One region of the Laceyella putida genome, then DNA from elsewhere that is predicted to be linked to it. Evidence: riboswitches for the same ligand, from Rfam matches in the RefSeq annotation. Region 1 holds a riboswitch; each other region holds the start of a gene.
The links. Region 1 has a riboswitch for cobalamin ahead of ACFQNG_RS12425 (ABC transporter substrate-binding protein). Riboswitches for the same ligand answer to the same signal wherever they lie in the genome.

Region 1 (5,546 bases):
AACAGCCGGCGTTTCGTGGAAGCGTATCGGCGTTACTCGTGGCGTGTTCAGGGGTTGGCCGATTATAAGCTGGCTCCGTTTCACCTGTTGGCGACAGAGGGGCGGGTCTATAGCGACCATGATCATCTGTGGCACATGGAGACGATTGCAAGGATATGCAAGCAGGATACGGAGGTTCTCCTGGCCACCCGCTATCGTGTGGTCAACGTGAACCAACCGGCCGAAGTGGAAGCGGCGATCGCGTGGTGGCTTGAGATGACGGAAGCGGGCGGTGAAGGAATGGTGGTCAAGCCGCTCTCCTTTATCTCCACCACCAAGCACGGCTTGCTCCAGCCCGCGGTCAAATGCCGGGGACGGGAGTATTTGCGGATCATCTACGGACCTGACTACACGCTGGAAGCCAACTTGACCCGCTTGCGCAAACGGGGTCTGAAGCAGAAACGGTCTCTGGCCTTGCGCGAATTTGCCTTGGGTCTGGAGGGGCTTGCGCGTTTTGTGGCAAAGGAGCCGCTCTATCGTGTGCATGAGTGCGCGTTTGGCGTCATGGCCTTGGAATCGGAACCGATCGACCCGCGGTTGTAAGAGATCATGATCATGACACATCCTGAGAGGAGGAAGATTTTTGCCTGTACCCTGGGGGTGAAAAAACAAAGGAAAAAGTGGGAAACGGAGACTCAAAATCGACTCCGGGGCCACTTTGTCAGCAAGCGCAAGCGGCTTTCTTCTGCATGAAGAAAGCCGCTTTGTTCATTTCATCAGTTTTTTTACGGTGACGAGCAGTTCGTCTATCACCTGGGTGTCCCCTTCTTGGAGCCGTTCTGTAACGCAACTGCGCAAGTGCCCTTCCAACAGGATTTTACCGACGCTGTTCAAGGCGGATTGCACGGCGGCGATCTGGTTGAGGACATCATCGCAATAGGTATCGTTTTCGATCATTTTCTTAATCCCGCGCACTTGTCCTTCAATGCGGTTAAGGCGGGAGGTCAGATTGGTTTTCACTTTTTCGGAGTGGTGGCTTTTCCGTTCGGTTGAAGAGGAACATGGGTGATGTTCTTCCGGTTGTCGCGGTTCCATTCATTCCACCTGCTTCCTGAATTTAAGCGATCGAGTAGCCTTGTTCCTCGATTTCGCGTTTGATCTGGTCGAGGCTGACTTTGTTTTCATCATAATGGATGGTGACGCGGCGGTTGGCCAAGTCAACCTGCGCTTCCGCCCCCGCCTCCTTGACGGTATTCTCCACCGCCCGCACACAATGTTGGCAAGACATGCCTTCCACATGGAGTTGTACTTGTTTGAGATGGCTTACGGTCATCATCGTTCTCCTTTCGGTTGCGTCTATCTTCTAGTTTAACCCATTCGTCCATTTTAACGGGCCTATTTTGCGGACATGGAAGGACTGTGGTTCGCGATCGGAGTTCTTGTGTTGGTGTTTATCCCAACTCCCGCACAAAAAAATCGGCGGTTACCCGAATCGCTTCTTCCAATTGCGGGGTCATTCCGGCAAACGGATGCACGGCGCCCATCGTGTGGTTCGCCCCCTGGATCACATGAAGAGTGGCCTGCGGCGCCGCTTCGGCCATCCGTACCGCCCCTTCGTAGAGTCCGGGCAAATCTTGGTCGCCTTGGACGAGCAACAGCGGTTGCTTGAGATGGGGAAGGCGCCCGAGCAGATCGAAGCGTTCACGGTTCGCTTCGATGTCTTCCAACACTTCGCGCCGAATCGGCAAGCGTTGTCCGGTTCTTCCGTTGATGACATGGGAGATACCCTTGTTCCGCAATTCTTCGATCAACTCGGGCGAGAAGAAGTCAACCCGGTGAATGCTGTTCCAGATGGTCACGGCTTTCACCCTGTCGGGATGATCCAACGCGTACAGCAAGCTGTTGCCGCCGCCACGGCTATGTCCCATGATCCCCAACCGGGTGAGGTCACACCGCTCCGCTTGCGGAAGAGCCCCCTGCCGGAGGGCTTCAATCAAGAAAACCAGATCTTCTTGTTCGTGGCTGAAGGTGTTTCGCGAGAATTTTTCCAGTTCAGTAAAGTGTTCAAGATCTTTCCCCACCCCATTCATGGAGAAGTTGAAGGTGATGGCGGCCAAGCCGGCTTCCGCCAGTCTCTGTCCCAATGTGGGAAAAAAGCCCCAATCCTTAAAACCCTTGAATCCATGACAGATGAGCACAGTGGGGGCCGATGGCACAGTGTCCGGTAAAAATAGGTCCCCACGGATGATGCGATCCTCTTTGCCGAGGTCAAGCGCAAATGGGTAACGGTTCATATCGCTCCTCCTGTGTTGGTGAACTTTGTTAATATGCCTAAAATTGCAACGGATTTCCCTTTCCATTATAATGATAACGAACGAAGTGAATAGGGGAAAAGGTCTTTCTTGCATAAAGAGAGCCAAGAGGGAAGTCCGGTGCGAATCCGGCGCGGTCCCGCCACTGTCAATGGGGAGGATAACTGCAACAGGTGAAGGCCACTGTCGTGACATCACGATGGGAAGGCGCAGTTGGACGATGAACCATGAGCCAGGAGACCTGCCTTTTCCAAACGTCCACTTGCGTTCTCCTTCGAGGGTTAAGGAGGGACGCGTGCGTGCGGGCAGTTGAATCCCGCGTCTTTTTCGCATGCTCTTCTCCAACCTGTGCCCATCGGGATGCACAGGTTTTTCACGTGCGCATCAAGAAAGGAGAAGAATTCATGACATCGATGTGGAAACAACGTTTTGGCTTGCTGTGCTTAAGTGTGTTGCTGGTGCTCAGCGTGGTGGGCTGTGGCCCTTCCGCTCCATCGGGAACGGCTGGCGGCCAATCGCCGGTCAAACCGGGGGCGGTGGACTATCCGGTCGAGGTGAAGGACCAAGCGGGCAACAAGGTGACCGTCAAGCAAGAGCCAAAGCGCATCGTCTCACTGATGCCAAGCAATACGGAAATCGCTTATGCGCTTCAATTGGATAAAAAGGTGGTGGGCGTGACCACCAATGATAACTATCCTGAAGCCGTGAAGAAATTGCCCAAAGTCGGCGATTTCAAGATCAATGTGGAGAAAGTCGTCGCGTTGAAGCCGGACTTGGTGTTGGCCAACGGGGCAAATGACAAAGCGACATTGGATCAGTTAAAGAGGCTGGGCATCCCGGTTATCGTATTGGATGCCAAGAACATCAAAGACATCTACCGCTCGATCGCGATCGTCGCCACGGCGGCCAATGCGGCTCGTGAAGCGGACAACTTAATCGCCAAGCTGCAAAAAGAGCAACGCGACATTTATGCCAAAGTGGTGGATGTGCCCAAAGAGAAACGGGTGAAAGTGTTTGTGGAGTTGGATCCGACGCTGTTTACCGTCGGTGGCGATACATTCATGAATGAGTTGGTCTTGGCCGCGGGCGGGGTGAATGTGGCGGCGGAGCTGAAAGGCTGGCCACAGGTGTCCGCTGAGCAAGTGGCCAAATGGAATCCTGATATCATCATCTCATCTTATGGAAGCACAGACCAAATCATGAAGCGCCAAGGCTGGTCAACCGTGAATGCCGTCAAGGAGAAGCGCGTCTATGCCGTGGACCCCAATTTGACCAACCGTCCGGGACCGCGGATCTTCCAAGGGGTCAAAGAAATGGCCGAGCAGTTTTATCCGGAGAAATTTGGTGAAGAGAAGTGAGAAAGGCGCGGGCTTTGGCTTGGGGCGGAGGACTCATCCTCTGCCTTCTTTTTTCCTTAGCGGCCGCCGTTTCGGTGGGGAGCACGGAGATTGGCTTGGAGACCGTTTGGCGGGTGATCGTTCACCATGTCCTGCCGCTCGGGGATGGGGCCAGTGTGGGAACGGATGAGGTCATCATCTGGGAACTGCGGTTGCCGCGCGTGATCCTGGTCGCGTTGATCGGGGGAACCTTGGCGGTGGCGGGCACCGTGTTTCAAGGGTTATTGCGCAACCCGCTGGCTGATCCTTATGTCTTGGGCGTTTCGTCCGGCGCCTCCGTCGGCAGCGCGCTCGTGGTGATCACCGGTTGGGGGCTGACCATGTTGGGCCAGTGGGCGTTGCCGCTGGCCGCTTTCGTCGGGGCGGCCGTCTCCGTGTTGCTCGTGCTTCGGTTGGCGCGCATCCGCATGCAACTGCAGGTCTCTTCACTGATCCTGGCGGGGGTGGTGGTGCAGTCCTTTTTCGGGGCGGTGCTCACCCTGCTCATCTCCTTGTCACCCGAGGAGTTGAACCGGATCCAGTTTTGGTTGATGGGAAGTTTGGCGTTGCGCGAGTGGCAACACGTGGAAGTGGTGTTGCCGTTCAGTCTGGGAGGGGTTGTCCTTTGCTGGCTGTTCAGTCGGGAGCTGAATCTGTTCGCGCTTGGAGATCGTTCCGCCACTCATTTGGGGCTGTCCGTCACCCAGGTCCGCTTGGGACTGATCCTGCTCGCTTCCCTGATGACCGGAGCGGCGGTATCGGTAGCCGGAATGATTGGATTTGTCGGTTTGGTCATCCCCCATATGATGCGGATGTTGACCGGTGGTGATCACCGCACGCTGATACCGCTTTCCCTGTTGGCCGGCGCGATCTTTCTCATCTGGGCGGACGCGTTGTCCCGAGTGGTGCTCGCGCCGCGCGAATTGCCGATCGGCGTGATCACCGCGTTTGTGGGAGCCCCCTTTTTTGCGGCCATTTTGCGCAGGCATCAGCATAAATGGAGTGGATGAGAGGAGGAAAGACCATGTTGTTGCGGGCGGAACAGCTCAGCAAGCGATTGGGCGACCGCTGGGTGCTGCAAGGGATCAGCCTGGCGGTGGCGCCGGGCGAAATGATTGGCATCCTCGGTCCCAACGGAAGCGGCAAGAGCACCCTCCTTTCATGCTTGGTGGGGGAGATGAAAGCAGACGCCGGCCAGGTATGGTTGCGCGACCGGTTGCTCGCGGAGATGAGCGTCAAAGAACGGGCGCGACAAATTGCCATGTTGGCCCAGGAAGAGGTAGGGGAAATCTATTTCACTGTCAAAGGAATAGTGGAGATGGGTCGCCATCCGTATCTGGGTCGCTGGCCGTGGCTGAGCGAACGGGATGAACAGGTCGTCGCCCATGTGATGCGGGAGACGGACAGCCAGCACTTGGCAGGAAGGATCTTCGCGCGACTCAGCGGCGGCGAAAAGCAACGGGTCTCCTTGGCGCGGGCGATGGCGCAAGAGCCGCTGTTACTGGTGCTGGATGAGCCCACCGCTTATCTCGATTTGAAATATCAGTTTGTATTACTGGGTTGGGTCAAACGGTGGCAAACGGAATGTGGATTGACCGTGATCATGGTATTGCACGATTTGAATCTCGCCGCACAATATTGTGATCGCCTGGTGGTGCTGAAAGAGGGCAAAGTCGTGCGGCAAGGGACACCGCATGAGGTGATTGTGGAGGAAATGGTGGAAGAGGTATATGGGATGACACCGATTTTGATTGAACATCCCCTGTTGCGCGTTCCGCAAGTGCTGTTGACGGCGGCCGGAACAAGGGAAAACGGAGAGGAGCGCGAACAAGTTGAAAATCTATACCCGCACGGGCGATGAGGGCAAGACCGGTGTGAT
Region 2 (5,546 bases), on a different contig from region 1:
GGTAGGAGATAATCAGAATTCCCGCACGGCGGGCCGGAGAGGGCCCGCGCTGTTGGAAGATTACCATTTGCTCGAGAAATTGGCCCACTTTGACCGCGAACGCGTTCCGGAACGGGTGGTCCATGCCCGTGGGGCCGGCGCCCATGGCGTGTTTAAAGTGACAAATAGCATGAAAGCATATACGAAGGCGGCGTTTTTGCAGGAAGTGGGGAAAGAAACGCCCGTATTTGTCCGGTTCTCCACCGTCATCCATGGGACGGGTTCGCCCGAAACCGCCCGTGACCCACGCGGTTTTGCAACCAAATTTTATACGGAAGAAGGCAACTATGATATCGTCGGGAACCACTTGCCCGTTTTCTTCATTCGCGATGCCATCAAATTCCCGGATATGGTTCATTCCTTAAAACCGGCTCCCGACACCAATATTCAGGATCCTGACCGCTATTGGGACTTCATGTCGTTAACGCCCGAATCCACCCATATGATGACTTGGCTTTTTTCTGACTACGGCACCCCCGCCAACTACCGGCAAATGGAAGGGTTCAGCGTGCACGCCTTCAAATGGGTGAATGCGGAAGGGAAAGTCGTTTATGTCAAATATCATTGGAAACCGTTGCAGGGGGTAAGGAACTTCACTGCCGAAGAGGTCCGTGAAGTGCAAGGAAAAGACTTTAACCATGCGACCAGGGACTTGTATGAGCACATCGCCAAGGGAAATTATCCCGAGTGGGACCTGTATGTGCAGATCCTGCCGCCTGAAGATATGGACAAGTTTGAATTTGATCCGCTCGATCCCACCAAGGTTTGGCCGGAAGACATCTATCCCTTGCAACTGGTCGGCCGCATGACACTCAACCGCAATCCGCAAAATTACTTTGCGGAGGTGGAACAGTCCGCCTTTTCTCCAAGCGCATTGGTGCCCGGTATCGAACCTTCCGAAGATAAGCTGCTGCAAGGGCGTTTGTTTTCTTACCCGGACACCCAGCGCCACCGGATCGGACCGAACTACTTAAACTTGCCGATCAATTGCCCGTATGCCAAAGTGAATAATTATCAAGTGGACGGCAACATGCAGACCCGCACCGACATCAGTCCGGTCAATTACGAGCCCAACCGCTATGAGGATCGCCCCAAAGCCGATCCGGCTTATTTGGAAAGTGAAACCCCGCTGGAAGGGGTGGCCGGTCGCCAAAAAATCTTCAAAACCCTGGATTTTCAGCAAGCCGGAGAACGCTATCGGGCCTTTACGGAAGCGGAGCGGGAAAATCTGATCAAAAATCTGGTGAATGATTTATCGCAAGTGAACGAATATACACAAAAACTGGCCATCTGCAACTTCTATCGGGCCGACAAAGAGTATGGCGAACGCTTGGCCAAAGGATTGAACATTGATTTGAGCCCATTTGTGAAATAAGAACGACAGGAATGACGGGACCAACCGTTTATCCGGAAAGGATCGGCGGTTGGTCAACATGGTGTAGCCCTTGGCGAAGGGGGAGATGAGCATCAAGAACAATCATCACGTCGATGCAATCGAAACGCTCAAACGAATCGGGGTGCGGATGACGCCGCAACGAAACGCCATTCTTTCCTATTTGCTGTCATCCACTCATCATCCCACAGCGCACGATATATATGAAGCGCTGAAAAAGGATTACCCCAACATGAGCGCAACGACGGTTTACAACAACTTGCGCTTGTTTAAACAGGCCAGTCTTGTCAGGGAATTAACCTACAGCGATGCCTCCAGCCGGTTCGATGCCAATATGATGGAGCACGATCATGTAATCTGCCGCCGCTGTGGCAGAATAACCGATTTCCAGTACCCCTTGCTTCAAATGGCGGAACGTGAAGTCATTCAGGCGACCGGGTACAGCATCGAATCGCATCGGCTGGAGATGTACGGCCTCTGTCCAGCCTGTCAAGCAGAAGAACCATGACGGCCAAACGGGTGGCGGTACATAAAGAATTGAAAGCGCATTAATGGACTAACTCGAATGGGGGTAGTCTTTTTTCTTTGGGGTTAAGAATGCGAAAAGGCTTGAGGATGTGACTCAAGTCGTTTAATTTCTGCTCATTTAAAGGGGAGGGATGGGCTGAATCCGCTGATTTCATACGTAAGAGAAACGGCGATTAAGCCGGGGTGTATCATGGTACAATGAATGTTTTCTTAGAAAATATGAACAACTCCCAGGAAAAGAAGGTTATTTGATGAAGAAGCGATGTTGTCAGGGTTAAACCAAAAGATTCGTTTCCTATATTGCTCAAGCCAGAAAATATAACTGAAATTTTTGTTAGTCTAAGCTTCCCAATTAAATTAGTTGTTAAATTCATGATTTATGAATTAATTTCGGGTTTTCTAAACAAAAAAAGAGATTCGACTGAAGTATTCCTATGATTTAGTAATAATATGGTTTACGAAACCACACTTTTGTAAATCAAAATGGAAAATCTAGAGTTTTCAATGGTTTTTCTGTTTCCTGATTTGTTTTTCTTGATTGTTATATTTTCCAACTACTATCTTATCGCAATTCGCACAGACTTCTGGAATGAAATTGTTTAAGATGCATGTGTCGGATGAACAGGGCTCAGTCGGCTATATCTCTTCTGCAAACGATATTTTCCGTTTTTATGATTTCGGGGCCGATGATTGGAACGTTTGTTTAGCAAAACTTAGGAATCGACGAGTGAGGTATTCTACCAAAACCCCCTTCCGATTAAAACTGCCAATCAACTGAGAATAACTAAGATAGAAGTAGCATCCGAATAAAAAAGCAAGTCCATCCCCCGCCATAGCTAGTGAGAAAATTGAAAATTGAAAGAGTAATAGGCTACACTATAAATAGATTGATTTTGCCCGAAAATGAATAAACAACGGGAAAAGGTGGAGTGCTTGCATGCGCTCCCGAAGAGGGAAGACCGGTGAAAGGCCGGCGCGGTCCCGCCACTGTAAATGGGGAGTCTGGATTTGGTCACTGTACTTTATGATGGGAAGGCCAAATGCCGATTCAAGACGACGATCCATGAGCCAGGAGACCTGCCTTTTCTGACAACACCGCTTGACCTACGCGGATGGGGAGGTGTTTATAGGGGACGACGGCAGGTGGGATGTGTCCATTTTGGGAAGGCCTGCTTGGTTGTCTGTGGTTGGATGCGACCTATAAACACGTTCTGCTTGGGTGAGCGGAAGGTGTTTTTTATTTTGCTGTGAAGTGCATGCGGACGGAGTTGGCGGGTATGACGTCGTGTTTTTAGATTGAACATTTTTAAAATAATTAATATTCAATCATATTGGTGGTGGGGTGGTTGCATGAATCGTTCAGTTGGCAAGATCCTGCTGATTGGGTTTGGACCTGGGCATGCGGAGCATATTACCGGGCGGGCGCGGGCCGCGCTCATGGAGAGCGAAGTGATCGTGGGGTACAACACCTATGTTGATCTCATCCGCCCGCTGTTGACGAACCAGGAGATCGTGCGCACGGGGATGACGGAAGAGGTGAGCCGGGCGCAGGAAGCGGTCAGGCTGGCGGAAGCGGGCAAGATTGTGGCGGTCATCTCCAGCGGGGACGCGGGTGTGTACGGGATGACGGGATTGGTGTACGAAGTGTTGGTTGAGAAAGGCTGGCGGCCTGACTCGGGGATCGAAGTGGAAGTGATTCCGGGCATATCCGCGATCAATTCCTGCGCTTCCTTGTTGGGGGCGCCGGTCATGCATGATGCCTGCACGATCAGCTTGAGCGACCACTTGACTCCATGGGAAGTGATTGCCAAACGCATCGAAGCGGCGGCAGCGGCGGATTTCGTCATTGCTTTGTACAATCCCCGAAGTGGGCGGCGAACGAGGCAAATTGTCGAAACGCAAAAGCTTCTCCTGAAGCACCGCTCTCCGGAGACCCCGGTGGGGCTGGTGAAGAGCGCGTACCGTGAGCGGCAGGAGATCGTGTTGACCACCCTCAGCCAAATGCTGGAGCATGAGATCGGCATGCTGACAACGGTGCTGATCGGCAATGGCAGCACGTTTGTGTACGAAGGTCTGATGATCACGCCGCGCGGCTACCAACGCAAATATACCCTGGACAAGGTGGTGCAGCCTTTGAAACCGCATGAGCGCCTGCGTCCGGAAGCGGAGCCGTGGGCCCTGGAGTCCATGATGTCCCAGCCGGCAGCGGCAGGGGGGATGAGTCCGGTGGCGGTGGCGGAAGAAGCGTTGGCGATGTTGCGGGAGAGCCGTGAGTCCGGCTCCGCTTCGATCTTTGAGGTGGCGGTATCCCCCGGACTGGCCGAGAAAAAAATGACGCCGCAGCAGATGCGGTGCGTGGCCGAAGTGGCGGGGGACCAAGGGGAAATTCATTATACGCCTGATCATCGCTTGATGTTAAAAGTGCCGACCGCCAATCCGGAGCGGGTAGTGGAACAGTTGACGGAAGCGGGTCTCTTGTTGGAGCCGGTGGGGGATGTGGTGCAATTGAAGGCGTGCGATTTTTGCGATGGCGATAAAGGGGAGTCGATTCCGCAGTTGCAGGAGTTGCAGAAGCGGATTGGGGGACTGGATGTGCCCAAGGAGTTGAAAATCGGGTTTAACGGATGTGCCATGGCCTGCTATGGGGCGGTGACGGAGGATATCGGGATTGTGTATCGCCGCGGTTCGTTCGACCTGTTCTTGGGAGGCAAAAAAATCGGGCGCAATGCCGAAGTGGCAAAACGGGTGGCGGAGGGGCTCACCCCGGATGAGTTGATCACGGCGGTGGAACAAACGGTGCGTGCCTATAAAGAACAGGCTGATTCCAATGAGCGCTTTCACAAGTTTTTCAAGCGCGTGGAAGAGATTGGCGGATTTCGGTACACCGAGGGCAACATCACGATTGAACCGCTGGCTTGCGGCGATTAGAGCGTAAGTGACTGCATGAATCGCCGGACACGCCCTAAAACAATAGATGGGAGAGAACGAGATGGAAGCGATTTTGTTTGTGGGCCATGGAAGCCGTGATGCCGAGGGAAACCGTGAGTTGTTGCGCTTCACCGAAAAGATGGCTCCCCAGTTTGCGGAACCGATTGTGGAGACATGCTTTTTGGAATTGGCGGAGCCCGATATGGGAGCGGGAGTCAAACGGGCGGTTGAGCGGGGCGCCACCTCAATCAAGGTCGTCCCGTTAATGCTGTTCATGGCGGGGCACGCCAAAGTCCATATCCCACTGTTTCTGCATGAAGCGCAAGCGCAATATCCCCATGTGCGCTTCACTTATGGACGGCCGCTGGAAGTGGATGAATTGATCCTGCCCATTTTGGAGGCGCGCATCCAGCAGGCCGCGGGCGCGAATGAGGCGGAAGAGACGTCGATCTTGCTGGTGGGACGCGGTTCAAGCGATGCCGGAGCCAACAGTGACTTGTATAAGATTGCCCGCTTGCTGTGGGAACGCCTTAACGTCCCATGGGTGGAAGCCTGCTTTATCGGCGTGACCGATCCGCGGATGGAAGCCGGGCTGGAGCGGTGTGTCCGCTTGGGAGCCAAGCGGGTGGTGGTGTTGCCGTATTTCTTGTTTACCGGT
Region 3 (5,546 bases), on a different contig from region 1:
AAAGGGCATGACCCGGGTGATCACCAAAAAGCTGATAAAGGCAATGCACCAATAGGTGATGGCCGTCGCATATCCTGCTCCCACCCCGCCCAAGCGGGGAAAGCCGAATTTGCCAAAGATGAGCAAATAATTTAATCCGACGTTGATGGGCAGGGAGAGGAGCGTGATAACCATCGTGATCCGTGTCTGACCCAACGCATCCATGAAACAGCGCAGAACCGTATAGACAAACAGCGGCACAATGCCAAAGGTCAGCGCAATCAGATAGTCGTGCGCGATGGTGCGGACTTGCGCATCCAGGTTCATTCCGTCCAAGACGGGATCAAGCAAAAGGGCTCCACCCAGAATGACGGTGACGGCGATCGCCAAAGCCAAGTAAACGCCTTGGATTACCTTAAACGGCACTTGCTCTTTTCGCTCTGCCCCGATCAACTGGGCCACGATGGGGGTCAAGGAAAGCAGAATCCCGCTTAACCCGGTGAAAATCGGGCTCCAAAGGCTGGACCCGATCGCCACGCCGGCCAAATCATTGGGGCCGGCATGGCCGGACATGACCGTATCAAAGAAATTCATCCCAAACAGAGCCAGTTGCGTGACAAGGATGGGCACTAAAATGATGAGAAACTGGCGTATTTTTTGTTTCAGTGAATGAGTTTGTTTCATTGTTTTCATCTCTCTTATTTTGAAAAATTCACCTTTTGTTGACAAAGGACGGTTGGGCATGGGACTCAGATCCGCCGCCAATGGACCACCTCAATCCAAGCTAGCAGATATGGAGTGGCGATTCAATCCTTTTTTTGAGAATATATCTTGCGGATGGCAGCGATAGGCACTGAGAAACAAAAAATGGCATGCCATGGGGCATGCCAAGAGGGAGGAATGGGCATTTAAATCATCTGTTTCTTGTCCGTTGAGGTTCCGTTGAAGCGAATGGGAAAACGGTTTTGGAGCCGCCGATATATTTATCAGACACGCCCTAGTGCAGTGATAAATCGGGTGGGGTAATATACGATTCCGTCGGAAAAAACGCGGCAAGGAAATAACCTTAGCATGAATCAGGGCATCAGAACGTAAATTGCGCCATTATTCAACATCATTGAGCAATTGCTTGATATCGTTCTCTATTTTTTCCGGGGCTGTGGTTGGCGCATAGCGTTTCACTATTTTTCCATGACGGTCAATGAGAAATTTGGTAAAGTTCCATTTGATCTCCTTGTTCAAAAAACCCGGGGCATTGTCGGTTAAATATCGGAACAGTGGATGCGCATTTGGCCCGTTCACCTCTATCTTTGAGAACAAAGGGAAAGTCACACCGAAATTCAGTTCGCAAAAACTTTGAATCTCTTCATCCGTACCCGGCTCTTGATTGTTGAATTGGTTGCATGGCACTTCAAACCCAAACTCCTTATGGCGGTCGTATAAAGCTTGCAAACCTTTATACTGCGGAGTGAATCCGCATCGGCTGGCTGTGTTGACGATCAACAACACTTTGCCTTTGTAATCGGCCAATGATTTTTGTTCCCCTCTGGTTGTTGTCACGGAAAATGTGTAAATACTCATGGTTGTCTCCTTCCTTCTATTGATTTATCTATATTAAATTGTACTAAATTAAATTTATCTCTATCCGTTTGGTTTGTCAAGGTTGGCAGAAGGTTGTTTCAATTCGAATTAAAATGGTTGTGTAATTGCGAAAAAATAAATATAATAGGATTCAAGCTTTCAATAATCTCATATTGTGGGAACAGGTTCCTTGCGTTGGGCAAGGATGAAAAGGGAAGTTCGGTGCAAATCCGACACGGTCCCGCCACTGTGATAGGGGAGTTGGTTGCCATGGAAGCCACTGGTGCGATGCCGGGAAGGCCGGCAACTGATGCGGATCCTTAAGTCAGGAGACCTGCCTGTTCTGGCAACACTGCTTGACCTACGGAAGATAGGGAGGTGTTAGAACATGGCTGCTTTCACAGGAGGAGTTCTCTTTGGTGAACCTTAGCTAGGCATTTCTAACCTTCGCATGTTAGAAATGCCTATTTTTATTATGAACATCCAGAGGAGGCCAAAGGGATGAAGAGCAGCAACTTGGGATATCCGCGCATCGGCGTCAATCGGGAATGGAAAAAAGCCCTTGAAGCGTATTGGGCGGGTAAGTTGGAAGAAGAAGCGTTTTTGTCTCAGATGGAAGCGTTGCGACTTGAGCATATACGAAAACAAAAAGAGAAAGGGATCGAGCTGATCCCCGTCGGCGACTTCACCTATTATGATCATGTGCTGGATATGGCGGTGATGTTTGGCCTCGTGCCTGAGCGCTTCGGTTATGAAGGGGGAAAGGTGTCACTGGCGCAGTATTTCGCCATGGCAAGGGGAAGCGATTCTGCCGTCGCTTGTGAGATGACGAAGTGGTTTAACACCAATTATCATTATATTGTGCCGGAGTGGAATGAAGATCGGCTCGCCCTGACCGAGAACCGACCGTTGGCGCATTATCTTGAAGCGCGGGAAAAGTGCGGTGTCAAAGGCAAGCTGGTTATGGTTGGACCTTATACCTTCGCCAAGTTGTGCAAAGGGATCGATGAAGCGCAGTTAGCCCGCGTCTGGGACAAATTGCTTCCCTTGTATGAACAAGTGCTGCGGGAGTTGGAAGCGGCGGGGGTGGAGTGGGTCCAATTGGATGAACCCATTCTCGTCACTTCCCTTGACCAGGAAGAGATGAACGCCGTCGCCGCCATTTACCGCCGTTTGCATCAAGCCGCGCCACAGCTGTCGATCATGTTGCAAACATATTTCGATTCCGTTACCCATTATGAAGCCTTGCTGCAACTCCCCGTGCAAGGGATTGGATTGGACTTCGTTCATGGGGAGCGAGTGCATCTGCAGGCCTTGGCGACGGCGGGGTTCCCGGCGGATAAAGTGTTGGGTGTCGGGATCGTTGATGGGCGGAGCGTGTGGCGCGCATCGTTGCGGGAAAAACGGCAAGTGCTGGAACAAGTGTTGACGGTGGTGCCGCCGGAGCGCATTTGGCTTCAGCCCGCTTGCAGCTTATTGCATGTGCCCGTGACGACAAGCAAGGAAGAGAAGTTGCCGCCGGAGTTGAAAGCGGCTCTGGCCTTTGCGGACGAGAAATTGGATGAAGTGGTGTGGCTCACGACCAGCTTTAACGAAGGGGCCGAAACGGTGGCGGATGTGTTTGCCGAGAATGAAGCGCGTTTGCGAGGATTGGGCAAGTTGCGCGATCGTCTCCCTTCCGCCGGATCGGTGCCTGCGGCTGGGACGGCGCAACCTCCGCGTTCGCCCTTTGCCATACGCCAAGCGGCGCAACGGGAAGAGCTTGACCTGCCGCTCCTGCCCACGACGACGATTGGCAGCTTCCCCCAGACGCGGGAAGTGCGGCAAGCGCGGCAACGCTGGAGAAAAGGCGAGTGGACGGATTCCCAGTTTGAGCAGTTCATCCAAGCGGAAATCAAGCAGTGGATCGAATGGCAAGAAGAGCTGGGACTCGATGTGCTGGTGCATGGCGAATTTGAGCGGACCGATATGGTGGAATACTTTGGGGAGAAATTGGCCGGGTTCGCCTTTACCCGCAATGGATGGGTGCAATCGTACGGTTCGCGTTGCGTCAAGCCGCCGATTATCTATGGGGATGTTTCCTTTGTGGAGCCGATGACGGTCAAGGAAACCGAGTATGCACAGTCGTTGACGGCCAAACCGGTAAAAGGTATGTTGACCGGACCGGTCACCATTCTCCATTGGTCCTTTGTGCGGGATGACCTTCCGCAGCAAGAGGTGGCGGCTCAACTGGCCAGAGCGCTTCGGCAAGAGGTGGCGGCGTTGGAAGAGCGGGGAATTCGCATCATCCAAGTGGACGAACCCGCCTTGTTTGAGGGCTTGCCGCTAAAACGTGAAGAATGGCAGGCGTATTTCAACTGGGCCGTTCAGGCGTTTCGTCTCACGACGTCGGTTGTTGCCGATGCGACGCAGATTCACACCCATATGTGCTATTGTGAATTCCATCATCACATCGACGTGATCAGCCAGCTGGATGCGGATGTGATTTCGTTGGAGACTTCGCGAAGCCATGGTGAGTTAATCCATGCCTTCACCGAGGAATCTTATGACAAAGGGATCGGATTGGGGGTCTATGACATTCACAGCCCACGGGTACCGGCAGTGGAAGAGATGGCGGATATCATCCGCAAAGGGCTGTCTGTCATTCAACCTGAGTTATTCTGGGTGAATCCCGATTGCGGCTTGAAAACGAGAGGAACGGAAGAAACGCTGGCCGCACTGAAACACATGGTGCAAGCGGCTGAACAGGCGCGGGCGGAACCTGGGGAATAAAGGTTTGCGCAAAGAACCACGGCGAAACGGGCTGTGGTTCTTTGTTTTGGACAGAGTGCATGGCAAAAGCGAAGGCCCGTCCCATTGATGCGCGTCGCATGATGGTTCGGGCCACTCAATTTTTATTTGACCGCTCCCGCTGACATGCCTTCAATAAAGTATTTTTGCAAAAAGAGATAAAGAATCGTGACCGGCAACATGCCCAGCAAGGAACCGGCGGCCACCCAGCCGATGTTGTTGTTGAACATGGAGAAGAATGTTGACAGTGCCACGGTAATCGTCGCCATCTCGCTGTTTTGCAGGAAGAATACCGAGAATTGGTAGTCATTCCAGATTGTCACCCCGGTCAAAATGATGACCGTCACCGTAACCGGTTGCAACAAGGGCAAAATGATTCGGAAGAAAAGCCCGATTCTAGAGGCGCCGTCAATCATCGCCGCCTCGTCCAATTCGCGCGGGATGGTATTGATAAATCCGGTGTAAAGAAAGATGGTTATCGGCAAGTTAAACGTGACATGCAGGGCGATGATCGCCCAGTATGAATTCAATCCGCCCAACTCGACGATAAATTGGTATAACGGAACAAGAATCGTTAACGGCGGCACAATCAGGGCTGAGATAAACAACACGTACATGAATTTGTTTAATTTTGTTTGAAATCTGGCCAGCGGATAAGAAGCGAGCGCCCCGATGACCAGCACAAGCGACAAGGCAATGACAGTAATCAAGAAATTGTTGACAAACGCCGTCCCAAGATTGGCATTTTCCCAAGCATTTTTGAAATTGTCGAGATACAAATAATCAGGAAACACCCATTTTGAACTGAGGTCACTGTCCTTCTTAAACGAGGTGCTGGCCAGCAAATACAGTGGGACGATGTGGAAGACGCTGATGAACACCGCCGCCGCCAGCAGCCACTTTTTTTGTTTTTTTCCATTCATCGCACGATCTCCTTTCTTCTTAAATAGAGGAGAGAGACCAAACTGATGACGCTGATGAGCACAAACATCAGGTTGCCCAAGGAAGCGGCATATCCCGCGTCCTGGCGGGCAAAGTACATCTGGTACATCATCGTTGACAGCGATTGTGACGCATAACCCGGGCCCCCGTTGGTCATCGCCACAATCACATCAAACAGTTTCATGCCACCGATCACATTTAAGACGATATTAATCGTGATGGAAGGGGCGAGCATCGGCAGGGTGATGTGCCAG

Region 2: another riboswitch for cobalamin. It lies ahead of cobJ (precorrin-3B C(17)-methyltransferase); the one in region 1 lies ahead of ACFQNG_RS12425 (ABC transporter substrate-binding protein).
Region 3: another riboswitch for cobalamin. It lies ahead of metE (5-methyltetrahydropteroyltriglutamate--homocysteine S-methyltransferase); the one in region 1 lies ahead of ACFQNG_RS12425 (ABC transporter substrate-binding protein).

Annotation. Positions count from the first base shown of each region.
Region 1 is NZ_JBHTBW010000040.1:51,647-57,192, forward strand. It holds gene ACFQNG_RS12405 (polynucleotide kinase-phosphatase) at 1-582, shown strand, start outside; gene ACFQNG_RS12410 (metal-sensitive transcriptional regulator) at 748-1,074, opposite strand; gene ACFQNG_RS12415 (cation transporter) at 1,097-1,312, opposite strand; gene ACFQNG_RS12420 (alpha/beta hydrolase family protein) at 1,431-2,273, opposite strand; cobalamin riboswitch at 2,356-2,554, shown strand; gene ACFQNG_RS12425 (ABC transporter substrate-binding protein) at 2,591-3,649, shown strand; gene ACFQNG_RS12430 (FecCD family ABC transporter permease) at 3,646-4,677, shown strand; gene ACFQNG_RS12435 (heme ABC transporter ATP-binding protein) at 4,692-5,528, shown strand; gene ACFQNG_RS12440 (cob(I)yrinic acid a,c-diamide adenosyltransferase) at 5,500-5,546, shown strand, end outside.
Region 2 is NZ_JBHTBW010000011.1:33,829-39,374, reverse strand. It holds gene ACFQNG_RS04555 (catalase) at 1-1,414, shown strand, start outside; gene ACFQNG_RS04550 (Fur family transcriptional regulator) at 1,500-1,940, shown strand; partial or broken gene ACFQNG_RS04545 (MFS transporter) at 2,514-2,664, shown strand; cobalamin riboswitch at 2,866-3,059, shown strand; gene cobJ (precorrin-3B C(17)-methyltransferase) at 3,311-4,888, shown strand; gene ACFQNG_RS04535 (sirohydrochlorin chelatase) at 4,950-5,546, shown strand, end outside.
Region 3 is NZ_JBHTBW010000045.1:31,605-37,150, reverse strand. It holds gene ACFQNG_RS13320 (MATE family efflux transporter) at 1-663, opposite strand, end outside; gene ACFQNG_RS13315 (glutathione peroxidase) at 1,084-1,560, opposite strand; cobalamin riboswitch at 1,727-1,916, shown strand; gene metE (5-methyltetrahydropteroyltriglutamate--homocysteine S-methyltransferase) at 2,062-4,332, shown strand; gene ACFQNG_RS13305 (carbohydrate ABC transporter permease) at 4,455-5,273, opposite strand; gene ACFQNG_RS13300 (carbohydrate ABC transporter permease) at 5,270-5,546, opposite strand, start outside.